3 regions of the Mesorhizobium sanjuanii genome follow, and region 3 is predicted to be linked to each of the others. Evidence: predicted binding sites of a transcription regulator. Region 3 holds the regulator's gene; each other region holds the start of a gene.
What was found. The regulator PhoB, encoded in region 3, activates phosphate uptake and scavenging genes when phosphate is short. The targets are predictions, from matches to a motif close to TGTCATNNANCTGTCAT.
Positions count from the first base shown of each region.

Region 1: a site for PhoB is predicted at 3,282-3,298, ahead of phnC (phosphonate ABC transporter ATP-binding protein). Genes of this name have one in related genera too.
Region 2: a site for PhoB is predicted at 4,851-4,867, ahead of CN311_RS03450 (YdcH family protein). Genes of this name have one in related genera too.

Region 1 is NZ_NWQG01000263.1:1,635-8,811, forward strand. It holds gene CN311_RS30085 (alpha-D-ribose 1-methylphosphonate 5-phosphate C-P-lyase PhnJ) at 1-270, shown strand, start outside; gene phnK (phosphonate C-P lyase system protein PhnK) at 267-1,043, shown strand; gene phnL (phosphonate C-P lyase system protein PhnL) at 1,046-1,753, shown strand; gene CN311_RS30100 (DapH/DapD/GlmU-related protein) at 1,750-2,367, shown strand; gene CN311_RS30105 (DUF1868 domain-containing protein) at 2,492-3,202, shown strand; gene phnC (phosphonate ABC transporter ATP-binding protein) at 3,369-4,235, shown strand; gene phnD (phosphonate ABC transporter substrate-binding protein) at 4,381-5,289, shown strand; gene phnE (phosphonate ABC transporter, permease protein PhnE) at 5,363-6,337, shown strand; gene phnE (phosphonate ABC transporter, permease protein PhnE) at 6,342-7,177, shown strand, end outside.
Region 2 is NZ_NWQG01000015.1:30,489-37,665, forward strand. It holds gene CN311_RS03415 (RidA family protein) at 1-433, opposite strand, end outside; gene CN311_RS03420 (amino acid ABC transporter ATP-binding protein) at 469-1,257, opposite strand; gene CN311_RS03425 (amino acid ABC transporter permease) at 1,262-1,912, opposite strand; gene CN311_RS03430 (amino acid ABC transporter permease) at 1,913-2,578, opposite strand; gene CN311_RS03435 (transporter substrate-binding protein) at 2,656-3,495, opposite strand; gene CN311_RS03440 (IclR family transcriptional regulator) at 3,658-4,458, shown strand; gene CN311_RS03445 (YdcH family protein) at 4,494-4,697, opposite strand; gene CN311_RS03450 (YdcH family protein) at 4,937-5,116, shown strand; gene ispG (flavodoxin-dependent (E)-4-hydroxy-3-methylbut-2-enyl-diphosphate synthase) at 5,463-6,716, shown strand; gene CN311_RS03460 (lytic transglycosylase domain-containing protein) at 6,721-7,177, shown strand, end outside.
Region 3 is NZ_NWQG01000017.1:12,338-19,514, reverse strand. It holds gene xylF (D-xylose ABC transporter substrate-binding protein) at 1-34, opposite strand, end outside; gene CN311_RS03770 (ROK family protein) at 299-1,543, shown strand; gene CN311_RS03765 (magnesium transporter) at 1,965-3,152, shown strand; gene CN311_RS03760 (GNAT family N-acetyltransferase) at 3,379-3,963, opposite strand; gene phoB (phosphate regulon transcriptional regulator PhoB) at 4,209-4,898, opposite strand; gene phoU (phosphate signaling complex protein PhoU) at 4,915-5,622, opposite strand; gene pstB (phosphate ABC transporter ATP-binding protein PstB) at 5,654-6,457, opposite strand; gene pstA (phosphate ABC transporter permease PstA) at 6,454-7,177, opposite strand, start outside.

The DNA.
Region 1 (7,177 bases), on a different contig from region 3:
AAACGCATCTATGCGCTGCCGCCGTTCACCGAGGTGGTCAGCCTCGACTTCGAGGACCATCCCTTCGAGGTGCAGACCTTCGACCAGCCCTGCGCGCTTTGCGCGGCCGAGAATGTCTATCTCGACGAGGTCATCCTCGACGACCATGGCGGCCACATGTTCGTCTGCTCCGACACTGATTATTGCGAGAAGCGCCGCGAAGAGGGCCATCGCGGTCATCTCGCGCCCGAAGCCCATGTTGCCCCAGAAAAAGTGGAGCCAGCGCAATGACCGACGAACCGCTGCTGCGCGTCTCGGCGCTGTCCAAATTCTACGGTTCGCGCGTCGGCTGCGAAAACGTCACCTTCGACCTGTGGCCGGGCGAGGTGCTGGCTGTCGTCGGCGAATCCGGTTCGGGCAAGACGACGCTGCTCAACTGCCTGTCGACCCGGCTGCTGCCGAGTTCCGGCACTGCCAGCTACCGCATGCGCGACGGCCAGTTCCGCGAACTCTACCGCATGGGCGAGGCGGAACGCCGCTTCCTGATGCGCACCGACTGGGGCTTCGTCCATCAGAACCCCGCTGACGGCCTGCGCATGACGGTGTCGGCCGGCGCCAATGTCGGCGAGCGGCTGATGGCGGTCGGCGACCGCCACTATGGCAAGATCCGCGCCACCGCCGTCGACTGGCTGTCGCGCGTCGAGATCGACGAGGATCGCATCGACGACGAGCCGCGCGCCTTTTCCGGCGGCATGCGCCAGCGCCTGCAGATCGCCCGCAATCTCGTCACCGGGCCGCGGCTGGTGTTCATGGACGAGCCGACCGGCGGCCTCGACGTCTCGGTGCAGGCGCGCCTGCTCGACCTGTTGCGCGGCCTCGTCACCGACCTCGGCCTGGCGGCGATCGTCGTCACGCACGACCTTGCGGTGGCGCGGCTCCTGTCGCAGCGCATGATGGTGATGAAGGACGGCCGCGTCGTTGAAAGCGGCCTCACCGACCGCGTCCTCGACGACCCCCGCGCACCTTACACCCAGCTCCTTGTTTCCTCGATATTGCAGGTGTGACCATGGCAACCCCTCTCGTCGTCTCCGACGTCGCCAAGAGCTTCACCATGCATCTGCGCGACGGCATCGGACTGCCTGTTGTCGCCGGCGTCTCGTTCTCGATCCAGGCCGGAGAATGCGCCGTGCTCGGTGGTCCCTCCGGCGCCGGCAAGAGCTCGATCCTGAAGATGCTCTACGGCAACTATGCCGTCGACGAGGGGCAGATCATCGTCCAGCATGATGACGGTCTCATCGATCTCGCGACAGCCAGCCCGCGCACGGTGCTTGCCGTGCGCCGGCAAACCATCGGCTATGTCAGCCAGTTCCTGCGCACCGTGCCGCGGGTCTCAGCTCTCGACGTTGTTGCCGAGCCGCTGATCGAGCGGGGCGAGGAACGCGAGGCCGCGCGGGAGAAATCTCGTTCTCTGCTGGCTGAACTCAACCTGCCGGAAAAGCTCTGGGCGCTGCCGCCGGCGACGTTTTCCGGCGGCGAGCAGCAGCGCGTCAACATCGCGCGCGGTTTCATCACCGAGCACCCGATCCTGCTGCTCGACGAGCCGACCGCATCGCTCGACGCCAGGAACCGCGACGTGGTGATCGAACTCATCGCCGCCAAGAAGGCCGCCGGCGTCGCCTTGCTCGGCATCTTCCACGATCACGACGTGCGCGAGGCAGTAGCCGACCGCGTCATCGACGTGACCGCTTTTGCCGCCGGGAAAATCGCCGCATGAGCAGAAAGCTGTCGGAAGCACCGCTGGTCCATGAGACGGCGCAGGTCGAGAACTCGACGCTCGGCCGCTGGACCGAGGTCGCCGAACGCAGCCGGGTCTCGGAAAGCACGCTCGGCGACTATTCCTACATGATGCAGGACTGCGCCGTCTGGTGCGCGACGATCGGCAAGTTTTCCAACATCGCCGCCAGCGTGCGCATCAACGCGACCAACCATCCGACCTGGCGGCCGACGCTGCACCATTTCACCTATCGCGCCTCGGACTATTGGGACGACGCCGAGCACGAGAGCGAGTTCTTCGCCCAGCGTCGCGCCAAACGCGTCTCTATCGGCCACGACACCTGGCTTGGCCACGGCTCGACCATCCTGCCCGGCGTCACCGTCGGCGATGGCGCCGCGGTCGGCGCCGGCGCTGTTGTATCCAGGGATGTCGCCCCGTACACGATCGTCGGTGGCGTGCCGGCCAGATCGATCCGCGAACGCTTCGACCGCCGCACGGCGGAACGCTATCAGGCGCTCGCTTGGTGGGACTGGGATCACGCCCGGCTGCGCGCCGCGCTCGACGATTTTCGCGCGCTGGAGGCGGAAGCCTTTCTGGAAAAATACGAAGAGTGAATGGTGAATGGTGAATGGGAGGCAGCGTCACCGACCGGAGAACGCTTCTCACTATTCACTATTCACCCATTCACACCCCTGACACATGACTCGGACAAGACGCGGTTCTCCCAAGGAGATCGCCATGCTCGACAAGCCAAGATCCTCGCTCGCCGGATTTTTCGAAGGCACCAACCCGACCCCTCCGGTGCATCTCGGCAGGCGCTACGACACCTCTGGTAATTTTCTCAACGAGCCCGGCAACACCGTTGTCTGCCATCTCGTCAAAGGCTCGCCGTCCGAGGCGACGGTCATCGACGTGCGTGAGCGGATGCGCGCCATGCCCGATGCCGACCGGCTGGCCTTCACGCCGGTCTCCAGCCTGCACATGACCCTGTTCCAGGGCATCATCGAATACCGCCGCAGGCTTCCCTATTGGCCGGCGGATGTGCCGCTCGACACCAGCATCGACGACATGACCCGCCTCTATCAGCAACGCCTGAACGGCTTCGAAGGTCGCGGTGCCTTCAAGGTCAAAGTGATCGATGTCGTGCCGACCGGCTTGACGGTTGCCGGCGCGACCGATGAGGACGTGCGTATCATGCGCGAATGGCGCGATGCCTTGTCGGTGCCGTTCGGATACCGGCATCCCGACCACGATGCTTACGTCTTCCACATCACTTTCGCCTACCAGATCTGGCGTCTGGCGGACGAAAAAGCGTCCGAATGGCAAGATCTGTTCGACGATTGCCTCTCACTGTTTACCCGGCAGGCTCCGGTCATCGAGCTGCGGCCACCCGCCTTTTGCAGCTTCAGGGACATGGAGCATTTCGAGGAACTGCTGGTCCTCGGCTGATCCCTTCCCTGCCGCTCGAACGGCAGGGTTTGGGTCAACTCGCCTTCCCGCTCGGCGCACCTGTGGGCGGTAACAAAACTGACATCAATCCGACACCGCAGGTTCATGCCGTTGCGCTAGCGAGGGTTAACAGACCTTCAACCGCGATTGGACTGGAGCTTACCCCATGTCAGCAACGCTCGAAATGTCAGCGACGCTCGAAATTCGCGGCGTCACGCGCCGGTTCGGCAAGAACACTGCTGTCAGCAATGTCGACATCTCGATCCCGCACGGACAGATGGTCGGGATCATCGGTCGCTCCGGCGCCGGCAAATCGACCCTTTTGCGCATGATCAACCGCCTCATCGATCCGAGCCAAGGGTCGATTTTTTTTGACGGCGCCGAAGTTTCGCGGCTGCGCGGCTCGCCGCTCCGGCGCTGGCAGCGCGACTGCGCCATGATCTTCCAGCAGTTCAACCTGGTGCCGCGCCTCGACGTGCTGACCAATGTGCTGCTCGGCCGGCTCAATCATCGCTCGACCCTTGTCAATCTGCTCGGCGTCTTCTCCCGCGAGGAACGGGCCGAGGCGATCGCGGCGCTCGAGCGTCTCGACATTGCCCGCACGGCGTTGCAGCCGGCCGGTACCTTGTCCGGCGGCCAGCAGCAGCGTGTCGCCATCGCCCGCGCCATGTTGCAGCAGCCCAAGGTGATCCTAGCCGACGAGCCGATCGCCTCGCTCGACCCGCTCAACGCCAAGGTGGTGATGGATTCCCTGCAGGATATCAATCTTCGCGAGGGCCTCACCGTCGTCACCAATCTGCACACGCTGGATACCGCGCGCACCTATTGCAACCGCATCATCGGCATGGCCGCCGGCAAGGTCGTGTTCGACGGCCCGCCCGAAGACCTCAACCGCGAGGCCGTGCGCATTGTCTACGGCGCCGACAGCAATGGCGGCGAAATCTCCGAGGCCATCACCTCGACCAGCGTCACCATCAAGCCAAAAATCGCCGCATCCGCCGGACCGCTCGAGCCCGCATTTCCTGGCTACTAGCTCCATGATCCCAACCAGTGGATACCGGTATACGAAAAAGATCATGGACAGGCAAAAGAGCGCCTGGATCGCCAGCCCGCGTAAAGGGCGCTGTCAAAATTCGAACGCTGCCGGCGCGATGCCGGAACCAACAGGAGAGACGCGAATGTTTAGAAAGATACTTCTCGGTGCCGTTTCCATCCTCGCCATGGCGATGGGCGCGGTCCAGGCACAGGATCTGAAGGAGTTCCGCATCGGCATTCTGGGCGGCGAGAACGAAGCCGACCGTCTGCGCAACTACCAGTGCTTCGCCGACCACATCAAGGAAGTCCTCGGCGTCGAGAAGGTTTCACTGTTCCCGGCCGCCGACTACGACGGCGTCATCCAGGGCCTGCTCGGCGGCACGCTTGACTATGCCGAACTGGGCGCTTCCGCCTACGCCAAGGTTTATCTCGAAAACAAGGACGCGGTTGAGCCGATCCTGACGACGGTCCAGACCGACGGTTCGACCGGCTACCATTCGGTCATGGTCGCCCGTGCGGATTCCGGCATCAAGACGCTCGCCGATATGAAGGGCAAGAAGCTCGGTTTCGCCGATCCGGATTCGACTTCGGGTTATCTGGTCCCCGTCACTTCACTGCCCAAGGACATCGGCATGGATGTGAAAAGCTACTTCGCCTCGACCGGTTTCGGCGGCGGCCATGAACAGCTTGTCCTTGAAGTGCTGAAAGGCACCTTCGACGCCGGCACCACCTGGGCCTCCGGCGTCGGCGACTTCAAGGACGGCTACAGCTCGGGCAATCTGCGCAAGATGGTCGACAAGGGCGTCCTTAAGATGGATGATCTCGTCGAATTGTGGCAGTCACCGCTGATCCCGAACGGCCCGCTGGTCGTGCGTACGTCGATCGACGCCGGCGCCAAGCAGAAGATCACCGATTTCCTGACCAATCTTCCGCAAACCGATCCGGCCTGTTTCTCGGCGGTACAAGGTGGCGATTACAAGGGCTATTCGCCGGTTACCCCGGCGTTCTATCAGCCGATCATCGACGCCCGTAAGGCGAAGATCGGCTCGTAAGCAAACTGCCACAACGCCGCCGGGGCCATGTGCCGCCGGCGGCGTTGCCGCATCAGGGGCCGGGGATCTATCGATGAGTGCGACCGATGTTTACCGCGCGCCTGCGCTTTCACCGGAGGGAGCCACAGTCGAGCGGCACTGGCGCGACCTCGCCGCCCGCCGGCGCCTTTACACGGTCGGCGGCCTGGTTTTCCTGTTTCTTGCACTCTCCGGCTCGCTCTGGTTCGCCAACGAAACCAACGCCGGAAAGTTCTTCGACCGCCTTCCCCATGTCGCCGATTTTTTCACCGAGTTGAAGCCGCGCGACTGGTTCGACCCGGTGCGCGCGCTGTTCGACTTGCCGTCCCCCTATGACGATGGCAGCCTCAAATTCGACTACCCCGAGGGCCGGGTCTACCTGACCCAAAGCATCTACATTCCGGAGTATTTCCACCGGATGATCGAGACGCTGAACATTGCCCTGTTTTCGACGCTGGTGGGCTCCACATTCGGTTTCCTGCTCTGCTTCCTGGCGGCAGGCAACATCACGACCAGTCGCTGGCTCCGTTTCACCACGCGCCGCTTCCTTGAAATTGTTCGCGCCTTTCCCGAAATCGTCATCGCCGGCTTCTTTCTGGCGATCTTCTCGCTTGGACCCATTCCGGCGATCCTCGCGGTCAGCATCCACACTGTCGGTGCGCTTGGAAAAATGTTCTTCGAAGTGGTCGAGAACGCCGACATGAAGCCTGAAGAAGGCTTGCGGGCCGTCGGCGCCAACTGGGTCGAACGGGTATGGTTCGGCATCGTGCCTCAGGTCCTGCCCAACTTCATGAGCTATTTCCTGCTCCGCTTCGAGATCAATGTGCGCGCCTCGACCATTCTCGGCGCCGTCGGCGCCGGCGGCATCGGCGAATCCCTGCGTCTTTCGATCGGCCAAGGCCATGAGGCCAAGACCATTGCCATCGTCTTTCTGCTATTCTGCACGATCGTCGCCGTCGACCAGTTTTCCGCCTGGCTGAGACACCGTCTTGTCGGGAGCCAGGCGTTCGCATACGGGCGCGGAGAATGACGCAATGAACGCCGACGCCATCAACGACATCGCCGCTCGCCATCCGGATGCATTCCGGCCATCCCTGTGGAAGCGTTATGCCACCCCGATCGGCATCCTTCTGTGCATTCTCTACACCTTCTATTGCGCGTGGTTTTTCTCGGTCGGCGCCGTTCTCGAAAAGGCGAACTGGAACCTTGCCGGCGCCTATCTCGCTGACTGGGTATCCTACGAAATCCGGCCCGACATCGAGTTCAAGGACAACCACCTGACGATCAACTACTCCCGCTTCTCCAAGCTGGGATCCAATCCAAACCCCGACTGGGTGACCAAGCAGATGGCCGTGATCGAACGGCGGGTTGACGCCGCACCTGCACCAGCGATCGCGACCAACAAGTCGTCGCAGGGTTCTTTCATGGCGCCTGGCGCACCAACCGCCGAGAGCCCGGCCGCCTCGTCGGACCAATCGGTTCCGGCTGCGCCTGAGACGGTGCGCGAAGAGGCCGTCGTGGCGGCAACCGTCGTCTTCGGCAATGGCCGGATCGCCATCACGCCAAACCTCGTCACTGTCACACGCGGCGCCGAAAGCGTCACCTTCGACATCGCCAAGAACAGTTCTGTGACGCCGCGCACACCGCTGCCTAACTGGATCGAGCAACGCAGGCCAGGCTCGACAGCCTATGTCTCGTTCGGCTTTCTCGGTCGCGCCGAGGTGCAAAATGACGAAGTGATCGCCTGGAGACGTTTCTTCGGCTGGGCCAATTTCGTGTTCGACACGAATTCGCCATTCTGGGGAAAGCCGATCAGTGAGGTCGCTTCACTGATCGTTTCCGGGGCACGCATCGACCCGTCGCGGTCAAA
Region 2 (7,177 bases), on a different contig from region 3:
TTTCGACTGTGATGTTGCCCGGCAAGGAGCCGACGCCGATCGCCGAACGGGCATGCCCGCCGATGCTATCGAAGACGTCGGCGAAAAGATCGGAGCAGCCGTTCACCACTTTCGGGTGGTCGCTGAAGGTCGGGATCGCATTGACGAAACCAAGCAGCTTGACGATGCGCACGATGCGGCCGAGGTCACCAGCCGCAGCGTGCATGACGGCGAGCAGGTTCAGGCCGGTGAGACGGGCATGCGCATAGGCCTCCTCCACGGTGACGTCGTCACCCACCTTGCCGGTAAAAAGCGTGCCATCGGCGCGCAACGGACCCTGGCCGGAAAGGAAGATCAGCCGTCCGCTCTCGGCATGGGTGACGAAGTTGGCGATGGGTGTCGGCGGCTCGGGCAGCGTCAGGCCCAGCTCGGCGAGCCGGATGTAAGGCGTCATAAAAAGCTCCTTGCGACAGCTTTCGCTGCCCGGTGTCAGAAATGCGAGGCGCGGAACCGTGCCAGGAAGTTGCGAAGGCGTTCGTTCTCGATCTCCGCCCCCAGAATCTCGGCGGGCGGCCCGGCAGCGCTGACGCTGCCATCCGCCATGAAGACGATGCGGCTTGAGGCATCGCGCGCAAAGGCCATTTCATGCGTGACCATCAGCATCGTCATGCCGTCCTCGGCCAAGCTGCGCACCACCGCGAGCACCTCGCCGACGAGCTCGGGATCGAGCGCGGAGGTTATCTCGTCGAGAAGCAGGATCTTCGGTTCCATCGCCACGGCGCGGGCAATGCCGACGCGCTGCTGCTGGCCGCCGGAAAGCTCAGCCGGCAGGCTGTCGGCCTTGTGGGCGAGGCCGACCCGGCCAAGCCAGTGCTCGGCGATCTGGCGGGCCTCGGCGTCGCTCTTGCCACGCACCTTGCGCAGGCCGAGCATGATGTTGCCGGCCGCCGTCAGATGCGGGAACAGGTTGAAGCTCTGGAACACCATGCCGGTCTCGGCGCGCATCGCCGCCAGGTCGCGCTCGCTGCGGCGCTGGCGTGCTCCGGCCTCGCGGTAGCCGACCTCCTTGCCGTCGATGCGGATGGAGCCGCTGTCATAGCTCTCGAGGAAATTGACGCAGCGCAGCAGCGTGGTCTTGCCGCTGCCGGATGGCCCGATGACCGACACCACCTCGCCGCGCTTCACCTCGAGGCTGACGGCACGCAGCACCTCGACGGTGCCGAAGGCCTTGGAGACATCGCGTACATCGAGCAGGGCGGCATTGGCGTTTGCGGACATCTTGCTATTCCCGGATGAAGGAGAAACGCCGCTCCAGCCGCCGGCTGGCAAGCGAAAGGGCGTAGTTGACCGCGAAGTAGACGAGCGCGCCGAATATGTAGAGCGGCATTGCCTCATAGGTGCGGCCGATGACCTGGTTGATGGCCTGCATCAGGTCGGTGATGCCGAGCAGCGAGACCAGCGCACTGCCCTTTACCGCATCGGTGACGCCATTGATCCATGGCGGCAGGAAGCGCCTGAACGCTTGCGGGAAGATGACATAGGCCAGGCGCTGGCGAAAGGTCAGGCCGATCGCCATCGCCGCTTCGGATTGCCCTTTCGGAATGGAGGCGACAGCGCCCCTGAGATACTCGACGACCTGCGCTGTCTTGAACAGAGTGAGCGCCAGCACGGCCGCCCAGAAGGACTGCAAATGGACGCCGACGGCAGGCAGGCCGTAATAGACGAAGAAGATGAGCACCAGGATCGGGATGCCGCGGATGGTGTCGCTGAAAATGCGCACCGCCCAGCGCAGCGGAGCCGGACCGTAGACAAGGCCGACGCCCATCAATACGCCGGCGATGAGAGACAGCACCACGACCAGCAGCGAGACCCAGAGCGTCAGGGCGAAACCCTGGGCCAGGAAAGGCAAGGCGTAGAGGATCTGGCCGAGCATCTAGCGTGCCGCCCTGAACCGGCGCTCGACGAGCCGCAGCCCGAAAAGCAGCGCGTAGCCCGTCAGCAGATACATGGCCGTCACCACGAGGTAGACCTCCACGATCCGGAACGTGTTGAAGTTGATCCACTGGGCGCCGTAGGTGAGTTCGGGAACCGAGATGACCGAGGCGACCGACGTGTCCTTGAACAGCGATATGAAGGTGTTGGAGAGCGCCGGCAGCGTGATGCGCAGCATCGTCGGCAGCCGCACGTGGATGAGCCTTTGCCAGGGCGTCAGGCCGATTGCCTTGCCGGCGTCGATCTGGCCGCGCGGAACGGCTTCGAGCCCCGAGCGAAACACCTCGACCAGATAGGCGCCGCTATAGAGCGACAGCGTGGCGATGAATGAGGTCTGCGCGGAGTAGGCGATGTCAACCACGGTCGGCAGGCCGTAGAAGACGAGATAGACAAGCAGGATCAGCGGCACGTTGCGGATGAACTCGACATAGGCGGCGATGACGGCCCGCACCACGCGCCCGGCCGAAACGTACCAGACCGCTAGAACCAGCCCGATGACGATGCCGATGGCGATCGAGATCACCGCGAGTTCGAGGCTGAGCAGCAGCCCGCCCCAGAGCTTGTCGAAATGCCGCCAGATCAGGTTGAAATTGAGGGCATAGCCCATGCGTCCTCCTCAGTGCCAAGGGCCATCGGGGAGAAAGCGGCGGAGGGGCGCCGATTGCCGCCCTTCCGCCGGCTGTATCAGATGACCGGGAAGCCGGGATGGCGCGCCGGTGGCTCCAACCCGAAATAGTCCTTGAACGCGGCGTCGTAGAGCGCCGTTTCATGACCGAACATTGCCGTTGCGAAGGCTGTATTGACGAAGGCCAGCCAGTCGGGATCGCCTTGCCGCAGTGCTGCACCGTATAGCATCGAGAACCAGCTCTTGCCGGCGTCGAAATATTTGTCCGGATTGCGCGAGGCGAGCCAGCGCACCGTCGACAGATCGACGGCGGCCGCATCGGCGCGCTTCGATTCCAGCGCCTGCAGCACGTTGGCCTGGGTGTCGATCTGCATCACCTGCGACTCCGGCAGGACGAGATGCACATTTTGCTCGGCATCGACATTCTGCAGGATGGAAATCCGTGTTGCCGAACCACCGGCGAGCAGCTTGTCGAAAGTCTTGTTCTCGGCGGTCGGCAGGGTCAGTAGCGCCACACCTTCAACGTAATAAGGTCTGGAGAAGTTGATGAGCTGCGAGCGCTGCGCGGTCATGGTCATGAACTGGATGGTGATGTCGACCTTGTTGGTGGTGACGTTGGGAATGCGCTGCGCCGGATCCTGCATGACGAACTCGACCTTGGTCGGATCGTCGAAGAGACCCTTGGCAAGAATGCGTCCCATGGTGATGTCCATGCCGACGAGTTCGCCGGCGTCGTTTTCGAAGTGCCAGGGCGCGTTGGTGCTGCCGGTGCCGACGATCAGTTTGCCGCGATCGAGAACGGTGCGCAGCAGACTGTCAGGCGCCGCCTGCGCGGCCGCCTTCTGGGCATCGACCGTTGCCGCCGCGCCTATGACGCCGGCCGTAGCCAGTCCCGCCATTCCCAGTTTCAGAAAATCACGTCTCTTGGATGTATCGTTCACGGCGACCTCCTTTTTCGTGTTGTGTTCCCCTTTGCAGGCACATGGGTCAGGTAAGAATTTGTCTCTTACAAAAGACACATGTATCCTGTACAAGACAGATACTAACATCGGGAATCGACAATGCAAGATGGCAATGCCTTGGCGGCTCGGCTGGATACTGGTCCGGACGGGGACAGGCTCTCCGGCTCTCGCGAGAAGGGTCTCAACCGGGTGCTCCATATCCTGGAGTTCCTGCACACGACCCAGCGCGCGGTCGGCATCGGCGACCTCGCCAAGGGCGTGAATGCGCCCCGTTCGACGACCTACACGCTGGTGCGCGAACTCGTCGATGCTGGCCTGCTGGAAATGGCCGGCGACGGCAACCGGGTCTATTTCGGCAAGAAGCTCTATCTCTACGGAATGGACTATGTCAGGGGCAACGACCTGCTCAGGAGAGGCCGCCAGGAGGTCGACAATCTGTCGCGCGAGACGGGCGAGACCTCGGAATTGTGCATGCTGCAAAGCGGCCGCTACACGATCGTCCACTCCAGTCCGGGCACCAGGCCGTTCCGCATCAGCTCGGCCACCGGCTTGCAGATCCCGCTTCCCTGGACCGCTTCGGGGCGTCTGCTGCTGGCCGGTTTCGAAAGGGCCGCGATCGAAGACATGGTGTCCGAAGACGACCTCGTTCTGCCGGACGGCCGCAGATTGCGGCTCGACGATTTCATAGCCGACATCGCCACCGCCAAGGCGACCGGCCATTGCATCACGTCGGGGCTGGTCGATGCCTACACGAAATGCCTGGCCGCACCGGTCTTCTCGGCGCCTGGCAAGGTGGAGGCGACGATGTGCCTGGTGGTGCCGATAGACACATCGGAAGCAAAGACCGGCGAGCTCATTGCCTTGCTGCGGCGGCGTGCGGCCAGCCTGTCGATCTCGTGATCCGGCTTCCATCGAGGCGCCGCCGGCGGCCTTGCTCACGCAATGATATCGGGGATGATCCGGTCTTCCAGCGCCATCAGCCTATCCTTCAGGAAGAGCTTCTTCTTCTTCATGCGCTGGATCTGCAGCGGGTCGCAACTCATGGCGATCATCGCGTTGATGGCGGCGTCGAAATCGGCGTGTTCCTGCTTCAGCCGAGAATATTCGAGGCGGATATCAGCCTGTTCCTGTTCGGACATTACCTACCGTCTGCACGTCTGCGACGCCCAAAATGGGCTTGATTTGGGCGGGGGCGGCATATTTTGCCACCGGCGCGCAGCCCTTACCACATTTCACATTGTCGTGGAATGCTACCACGTAGCATTCGACATCGATGCCCGATGGTGGCAGACTGTCATTGTGCCGTCACAGATGCGAGCCTGCGGTGGACGCGCCTTGGCGGCTGCAATCGAGGAAACCATGAAAGGGAGAACCAATCATGTCTCTTGCATCCCATCTTGATGAGTTGCAGCGGAAACACGGCGACATCGAGCGTGAACTCGACGATGCGATGAACCATCCATCGGTCGACGACCTCGAAATCGTGAATCTGAAGCGGCGCAAGTTGGCAATCAAGGACGAGATTGAAAAACTGAGGGCGAAACCGACGACGCACTGACGCTCTTCCAGGACTAGCTGCGCCGCTTTCGGCGCGCGACCATCCTTCCGGTGGCAGCCATGCTGCCGGGAGTGGTGTTCTGTTTTAACCTCTAAACATCATGGCTCCTGCCACTGGCGACATCGACGGTGTTTGCCGCCGCCTTCCGTTATGGATTTGCTAGGTCTGCCTGCCTGTCGCCATTGACAAGCCATCCTTGCTCCTCCACCTCATGCCCGGACCTTCGCATCGGCCCGAAAGCCGGACCCGGTTTTCGGAAAAGCACGTTGCGCAGATTAAAAGCGTTGGAGCGTACTTTGTGCGTCTAAGTGGACGCGCGTCGCCCCGGAAATAAAAGGCAGCCGGCATGACCGGATATTTTTCCTCTCCCTTTGCGCGCCGCACATCGGTCGGTGTCGATGTCGGCGGCGTGATGGTCGGCGGGAGCGCCCCTGTCGTCGTGCAGTCGATGACCAACACCGACACCGCCGATGTCGACCAGACGGTCGCCCAGGTTGCCGCGCTGCATCGCGCCGGCTCCGAGATCGTGCGCATCACCGTCGACCGTGACGAGAGCGCCGCCGCTGTGCCAGCCATTCGCGACCGGCTTGCCCGGCTCGGCATCAACGTGCCGCTGGTCGGCGATTTCCACTATATCGGCCACAAGCTGCTCGCCGACCATCCGGCCTGCGCGGAGGCTTTGGCGAAATACCGCATCAACCCCGGCAATGTCGGCTTCAAGGACAAGAAGGACCGGCAGTTCACTGACATCGTCGAGATGGCGATCAAATACGACAAGCCGGTGCGCATCGGCGTCAACTGGGGTTCGCTCGACCAGGAACTGCTGACCCGGCTGATGAACGACAACCAGGCCCAGGGCTTTCCGCTGACCGCGCAGGAAGTGACGCGCGAGGCGATCGTGCAGTCGGCCATTCTGTCGGCCGAGATGGCCGAGGAGATCGGCCTTGGCCGTGACAAGATCATCCTGTCGGCCAAGGTCAGCGGCGTGCAGGACCTGATCGCCGTCTATACCGAGCTCGCGACCCGCTCCAACCACGCACTTCATCTCGGTCTGACCGAGGCCGGCATGGGCTCGAAAGGCATCGTCGCCTCGTCCGCCGCGATGGGCATCCTTTTGCAGCAAGGCATTGGTGACACCATCCGCATCTCGCTGACGCCGGAACCGAATGGCGACCGCACCCGCGAGGTGCAGGTGTCGCAGGAACTGCTGCAGACCATGGGCTTCCGGCAGTTCGTGCCGATCGTCGCCGCCTGTCCCGGTTGTGGGCGCACCACTTCGACCGTGTTCCAGGAACTCGCCCAGAACATCCAGGCCGATCTCAGGAAGAACATGCCGGTGTGGCGGGAGAAATATCCCGGCGTCGAGAACCTGAAGGTCGCGGTGATGGGCTGCATCGTCAATGGCCCCGGCGAATCCAAGCATGCCGATATCGGCATTTCGCTGCCCGGCACGGGCGAGACGCCGACGGCGCCAGTATTCGTCGACGGCAGGAAAGCGGCAACGCTGCGCGGGCCGTCGATTGCCGCCGATTTCGAGAAGATGGTCGCCGACTATATCGAGCAGCGGTTCGGGCAACACGGCAAAGCCGCGGCGGAGTAGGCCGATGCATTTCCCCCGGGCGATGCTGGTCTTGCTTGCCGGGCTGGGCTGGGCAACTGCCGTCCACGCCGATCCGCCGCGCCCCGCCAAGCAGCGCCTGATCGACCGGGTCTGCAACCTGATCGAGGCCCATGCCAACCAGAACGGCCTGCCTGAGGATTTCTTTGCCCGGCTGATCTGGAAGGAAAGCCGCTTCGATCCCAATGCGGTCAGTCCGGTCGGCGCCGAAGGCATTGCCCAGTTCATGCCGGGCACCGCCAAGATGCGCGGTCTCGCCAATTCCTTCGATATCGAGCAGGCCATCCCGGCCTCGGCGAAATATCTCGCCGAACTGAAAACCGACTTCGGCAATCTGGGGCTCGCCGCCGCCGCCTACAATGCCGGCGAAACCCGGGTGTCGCGCTGGCTGAAATCCGGCGGCTTCCTGCCGATGGAAACCGAAAACTACGTCCTGGACGTCA
Region 3 (7,177 bases):
CACCCGCCAGGATGGCGGCTGCAAATCTCTTCATGATATCCTCCCTGCGCCACGTATGGCGTGACTAGACTGACCCGAAGGTCGGCACAGAGGCTCTATTTTTTCGAGCCTCGAAAAAATACTGATCCAACACCTGGGCGCTGTCAACATCGATTCTGATGGATTTTGATGGCCGGCCAAGTTTTTTCGAGTCTCGGAATAAATAATGACAGGACCGTGTCCTTCTGACAGTATTTGTCGGACATTGCCGACGGCAGCCAATTTCATGAGCGGCCGCGGCAAGGGAGGAGGAGGAAAAATGTCGGTTGGAATCCGCCACGACGATTTGCGCCGGCGCAACCGGGCGATGGTCATTTCGGCCGTGCGCCGCGCCGGCCAGCCGTCGCGGACGGAGATTGCCGCGACCACGGGCCTCAGTCATTCGACCATATCGGCGATCTCTTCAGACCTGATTGGGGAAGGCATCCTGAGCGAGAGCAAGGCAAGCGAGGCGGTATCGTTGAAACGCGGCCGGCCGCAGGTCGGCCTCGCCCTCAATCCGGAAGCGGCGGCGGTGTTGACCGTCGTGTTGTCGCTGAATTTCCTTTCGGTCGCCGTCATCGACTATGCCGGACAAGTGATCGCCGAGGAGCAACGCCGGCTGGACACGCTGACCATGCCACGCGACGAGTTGATCGGCGAATGCACGGCAATAGTCCGGCGCCGGCTCGAAGATCCCGACCTCGATGTGCAAAACATCGCCCGCATCGCGCTGGCGATCCAGGGCATCACCGATTCCGACGCGCGCGCCATGCTGTGGTCGCCGATCACGCCGCTGACGAACATCGCCTTCGCCGACATATTGGAAGGCGAGTTCGGCATTCCAGCCACCATGGAGAACGATTGCAACATGATGGCGGTGGCGCTGCGCTGGCGTGAGCCGGACCGCTATCGCGACGACTTCATAGCTATCCTGTTGTCACACGGTATCGGCATGGGGCTGGTGTTGAAGGGCGAATTGTTCACCGGCACCCATTCCTCGGGCGGCGAGTTCGGCCACATGATCCATCGGCCGGGCGGCGCGCTCTGCCGCTGCGGCCGGCGCGGCTGCGTCGAGGCCTATGCCGGCAACTACGCCATCTGGCGCAATGCGAAACAGATGGGTGAGGACGCCGAGCCGGTCGCCGATGTCAGCGACGCCGACATGCGGACACTGGCCGCCCGTGCGCGCGAGGCGGACGGGCCGGAGCGCGAAGCCTACCGCAAGGCCGGCGAAGCGCTCGGCTTCGGCCTCGGCAGCCTGTTCGCGCTGATCGACCCCGCACCGGTCGCCATGGTCGGCGTCAGCGCCGGCGCCTTCGATCTGATCGAACCGGCGCTACGCGAAGCCATCGCCCAGACTGCCGGCGGCCAGCATTCTGGGTCGATCTCCTTCGACACCGAGCCGAATGAGTTGCCGCTGATCCGCGAAGGCTGCGCCATGCGGGCGCTGAGTTTCGTCGACCAGGAGATTTTCGCGCCAGGCATCCAGATGCGAGCGGGTTCCGGAAAGAGCGTTGCCTGAGGACCGGGTCCAAACCCATGCCCCAAACTCGGTCATTGAGATCTTAGCAGCCGCTTCCAAAAAGCAGACATCACAGTGACCGCGCCGTAGCTCTCGATGCGCACGATGTCAGACTCTCCAACCCGCCATTGGCAGAGATTGAATTGAAGCCGGCTGCAAGGATGTTGCCCACATGCATTTCCCAGGACGGCCATTGATCGCTCAGCAAGGAATTCCGGGCCGGTCCGGATAACCCCAGGCGAGATGGCGTCTGCTGGGTCGACGCTGGCGTCAGTCGACGTGCAATCAACTCATATTAGGCCGCAATAACTTCGAGAAGCACAAGGCGGAACTGCCGGGGCCGGCAGAAGCTGGGTATTTCCACACTGGTGCGATCCGATACTTTACATACTATGTGACCTTCAATTGGGGTCTATAGCAAATGAAAGAAGAGACCGGCGTTCAGAAGTTGGTGCGCACGCTGCGTGCCCGAGCACCTGATGACGCAGCTGAATTGCTCGCCAGAGAGTCTCCCGAGTTTATCCGCGACACACTAAAGCTGTTGCCGGACGGGCACGCCCGTAAGGTGGCCGAGCATTTGCCACTGCATATGCGGCCCATCGGGTCTCATGGCGATGGCGAGGATGTCGCGATGCCCGAGTCGCTCATCGAGCTGATGGACCCGATTTCCGCCAGCGTTCCTGTCGGGACGACAGTTGCTGCCGCGGTTGAAGCTGTCAGACGCGCCCAGGTGCCGACCGAGCTCACTTATCTCTATGTCACGGACGAGGGCAATAAACTGGTTGGCCTGGTGGTCCTGCGCGATCTAATGCTGAGCGAACCGGACGCAATTGTCGATCAGATCATGCTGCCCAGGCCGTTCGCGCTTAATGTCGGCCTCTCTTTGAGCAACGCATGCGAGGCAGCGGTACGGCGTCACTACCCTGTCTACCCGGTGGTGGACGCGGAGAACCGGCTGCTCGGGCAGGTTCGCGGTTGGCGCTTGTTCGAGCAGCAAATTATCGAGGTTTCCGCCCAGTCTGGCCAGATGGTAGGTGTCCAGAAGGAAGAGCGCTCTTTTACGCCGCTGTTCTCAGCCTTCTTGAAGCGTCATCCGTGGCTGCAGTTGAACCTCCTGACGGCCTTCATGGCCGCATTCGTCGTCAGTTCGTTCACAGGGACGATCGAAAAGATCGTTGCCCTGGCGGCATTCCTCCCGGTCTTGGCCGGGCAGAGCGGAAACACCGGCTGCCAAGCACTGGCGATGACCCTGCGTGGCCTTGCCCTGGGGGATGTGGACAAACGACCGAAGCTGCACCTGGTGATAAGAGAGGGCGCGCTCGGGATCGCCAACGGCTTGCTCGTCGGCCTTCTTGCGGCTGCGGCGATGTGGTTCTACGCCTCGAGGCAACCTGAGTCGGCGGCCCAAGCGCCCATGCTGGCACTTGTGATCCTGCTTGCCATGTCCGGATCGTGCCTCATGTCCGGAATCTCCGGCGTGCTGATCCCGTTGGGCCTGCGCCGGGTCGGCGCTGACCCGGCGGTCGCTTCGGCGATCTTCCTCACCACCTTGACCGATATTGTAGGCATGGGCCTGATGCTGGGGCTGGCCACCATACTCGTGCTGTAGCGAGGCGCGTCCAGTGACGCGTCCCTGGGAATTGGAGGCAATAAGCTGACCTCGTGTGCGCAACGCGACGGAAGACCAACCGGCACGGTGGATCACCGCCTATCACACGCCAATTGCCCAGACGTAGCGGGCGTATGCCCGTAGCGGGCGTATGCCCGTAGCGGAACCCGTGCGAATAACGATCGATCGCGCCGGGATAGATCCGCTTCCGCGGACCTTCCACGACTCAACGCGGTCCTCGCAGCATCGGGACGACTGTCGGCGACGAACCGACCTGGATGGCGCCGAGCGGTTCGAAGCCGTGCCGGCGGTAAAACGGAATGTTGCGCGGATTCGAGGATTCCAGATAAGCAGGCGCGTGATCGCGATCGCACCGTGCGAGTGCGTACGCCATCAGGGCTTTGCCGTGACCTTCGCCTTGGTGCGCGGGGTCGACACCGATCAGGGGCAGGAACCAATGCGGTTCGGTCGGATGGTAGGTGGCCATTTTCTCAAATACAGCCGCGGTTTCGCCGGCCAGAGAGGGCGCAACTGTGCTCTGGAGGAGCGCACCAAGCTCTTTCTCGTCAGGGTGCACCCCAGGCGGCAGCCACAGCGCCGCACCAGCGTAGTCCGCGGTGCAAAAGGCGCTTCCGCAAGAGAATGCAGCGCCTCCGAGCGCACGAACCATCCGAGGCAGGGCCGCAAGGAACTGGTGCGAATGAGGCCAAGTCCATCGCGCCATAGGGTCCGCCGCAAACGCCAGCACGACCGTATCGACCACCGGATTTTCATCGGCAGCGGACGCAACTCTTACTGTCTCTGACTTCACGCTATCCTCCTGACGCAGACAGTCCGACGAGGTCTGACGCATTAAGTAGCGCAATCTCGCAATCTGTCTAAGCCTCGCGCGCGATCGCGGTCCTGCTGGCCTGATATCCGGCTAGGAGCGGAACGGCAGCTACCTCACAGTCGGGATCGTCAGTTGCCGGTCCGGATGCGGCCCGTTCGCCGCCATAGGCCTGCTGATTGAGTTTTGACCTTGGAGCCTTCCCGATCATCGGGATGGAACAAGCTCTAATCTTCCCTGATCGCGTAGCCGGCGCCACGGATGGTGCGGATGACATCGGGCATGCGGCCGTTGTTGACCGCCTTGCGCAATCGCCCGACATGCACGTCGACCGTGCGCTCGTCGATGTAGATCGTCTCGCCCCAGACATTGTCGAGCAACTGGCTGCGCGAGAAGACACGGCCAGGGTGCCGCATCATGAATTCGAGAAGGCGGAATTCGGTCGGTCCGAGCCGGATCTCGCTCTTCTTGCGATAGACCCGGTGCGATTCGCGGTCGAGCACGATGTCGCCAACCTTCAGCACGCTGGACAGGACTTCCGGCTTGGCGCGGCGCAGCAGCGCCTTGATCCTGGCCATGAATTCCGGCGTCGAGAACGGCTTGACCAGATAGTCGTCGGCGCCGGTGGAGAGGCCGCGGACCCGGTCGCTCTCCTCGCCGCGCGCCGTCAGCATGATGATCGGCAGCCGCTCGGTTTCCGGACGCATCCGAAGGCGCCGGCAGAGCTCGATGCCCGAAACCGCCGGCACCATCCAGTCGAGCACCAGGAGATCGGGCACGTTCTCCTGCAGCCGGATCTCGGCTTCGTCGCCGCGCGTCACCACCTCGACCTGGTAGCCTTCGGATTCGAGGTTGTAGCGGAGCAGTACCCCCAATGGCTCCTCGTCCTCCACCACCATGATGCGTGGCGCGATCATTAACCCGTCGCCCCTGTCATGCCGCCGGCGCCGACATCGCCGTCTCGTCCTGCTTCGGACGATTGGCGGGCAGTTGCGAGCCGGTCAGCACGTAGTAGGCGTTCTCGGCGATGTTGGTGACGTGGTCGCCGATGCGCTCGAGATTCTTGGCGCAAAACAGGAGATGCGTGCAGGCGGTGATGTTGCGCGGATCCTCCATCATGTAGGTCAAGAGTTCGCGAAAGACCGAAGTGTATTTGACGTCGATGCGCTCGTCCTCGTTTCTGAGCTTGGCGAGTGCCGCCGCGTCCCTTGCGGCATATTCCTCGATCACGCCTTGCACCTGGATCAGCACCAGCTGTGCCATCGCGTCGATGGAATGCGACAGGTCGCGCGGCGTGACACTGAGGCCAACCGTGCCGACTCGCTTGGCGATGTTCTTGGCAAGGTCGCCGATGCGCTCGAGGTCGCCGGCCATGCGGATCGAGCCGACCACGGCACGCAGATCATTGGCCATCGGCTGGCGCTTGGCGATCAGCGTGATGGCGCGGTCGTCCAGCTCGCGCTGGCGCGCATCCATGATGACGTCGTCGGAAACCACCCGCTGCGCCAGCGCATTGTCGGAATTGAGCAAAGCCTTGGTGGCGCCGCCGACCATCGAGCCGGCGAGATCGCCCATATCGCTGATCAGCTTGCTGATCTGCTCCAGATCCTCATCGAAAGACGCGACTGTATGTTCGCCCATGATCTTGCCCTTCTATGCGTTGTCGGAACGCTCAGCCGAAACGGCCGGTGATGTAGTCCTGGGTGCGCTTCTCACGGGGCGACGTGAAGATCTTCTCCGTGGCGTCGAACTCTACCAATTCGCCGAGATACATGAAGGCCGTCTGCTTGGAGACGCGGGCGGCCTGCTGCATGTTGTGGGTAACGATGACGATCGTATAATCGGCCTGCAACTCGTCGATCAGTTCCTCGATCTTGGCCGTCGACAGCGGATCGAGCGCCGAAGCCGGCTCGTCGAGCAGGATCACTTCCGGCTTCACCGCCACGGTGCGGGCGATGCAGAGCCTCTGCTGCTGGCCGCCGGAGAGGCTGAGGCCGCTGGCGTTGAGCTTGTCCTTGACCTCGGTCCACAGCGCGGCGCGCTTCAATGCCTGTTCGACACGGCCGTCCATCTCGCCCTTGCCGAGCTTTTCGTAGAGCCTGACGCCGAAGGCAATATTCTCATAGATAGACATCGGAAACGGCGTCGGCTTCTGGAACACCATGCCGATCTTGGTGCGCAACAGGTTGAGATCCTGCGAGCGGTCAAGAATATTCTTGCCATCGAGCAGCACCTGTCCCTCGGCGCGCTGCTTCGGGTAGAGTTCGTAGATGCGATTGAAGACGCGCAGCAGCGTCGACTTCCCGCAGCCCGAAGGCCCGATGAAGGCGGTGACGCTGCGCTCGCGCAGCGACAGGCTGATATCCTTCAGCGCCTTGCTCTCGCCGTAGTAGAAGTTGAGGTTCTTGACCTCGATCTTCGTCTTCTCGGTGACCGACTCGGCCATGTTCAAATCGGTGGACAACATCGGTTTCATCTGTCCTCTCTGCGTCCGGTAAGGCTTCGGGCGAAGATGCTCAGCCCAAGCACGGTCAAGGTGATTATGAGTGCACCGGTCCACGCCAGTTGCTGCCATTCCTCGTACGGGCTGAGGGCGAACTGGAAGATGGTCACCGGCAGGCTGGCCATCGGCGCGTTGAGGTTGCCGCTCCAGAACTGGTTGTTCAACGCGGTAAACAAAAGTGGGGCTGTTTCGCCAGAGATGCGGGCGATGGCCAACAATATGCCAGTGACGATGCCCGAAAGCGCGGCGCGATAAGCGACCGACTTGATCACGATCCATCGCGGCGCACCGATCGCGGTGCCGGCCTCGCGCAATGAGTTCGGCACCAGCGTCAGCATGTCCTCGGTGGTGCGAACGACGACGGGAATGACCAGGATGGCCAGCGCGAAGGCGCCGGCGATTGCCGAGAAATGGCCCATCGGTCGGACAAGCAGTTCGTAGACGAACAGGCCAACGATGATCGACGGCGCCGAAAGCAGGATGTCATTGATAAAGCGAACAATCGTGGTGAGTTTTGAAAAACGCCCGTACTCGGCCATGTAGGTGCCGGCCAACACACCGATCGGCGTGCCGACAATGACCGCGATAATCGTCATTATTAGACTTCCGGCAATGGCGTTGAGCAGGCCGCCGGCTTCGCCGGGCGGCGGCGTCATTTCAGTGAACACCGAAAGCGAAAGGCCCGAGACGCCC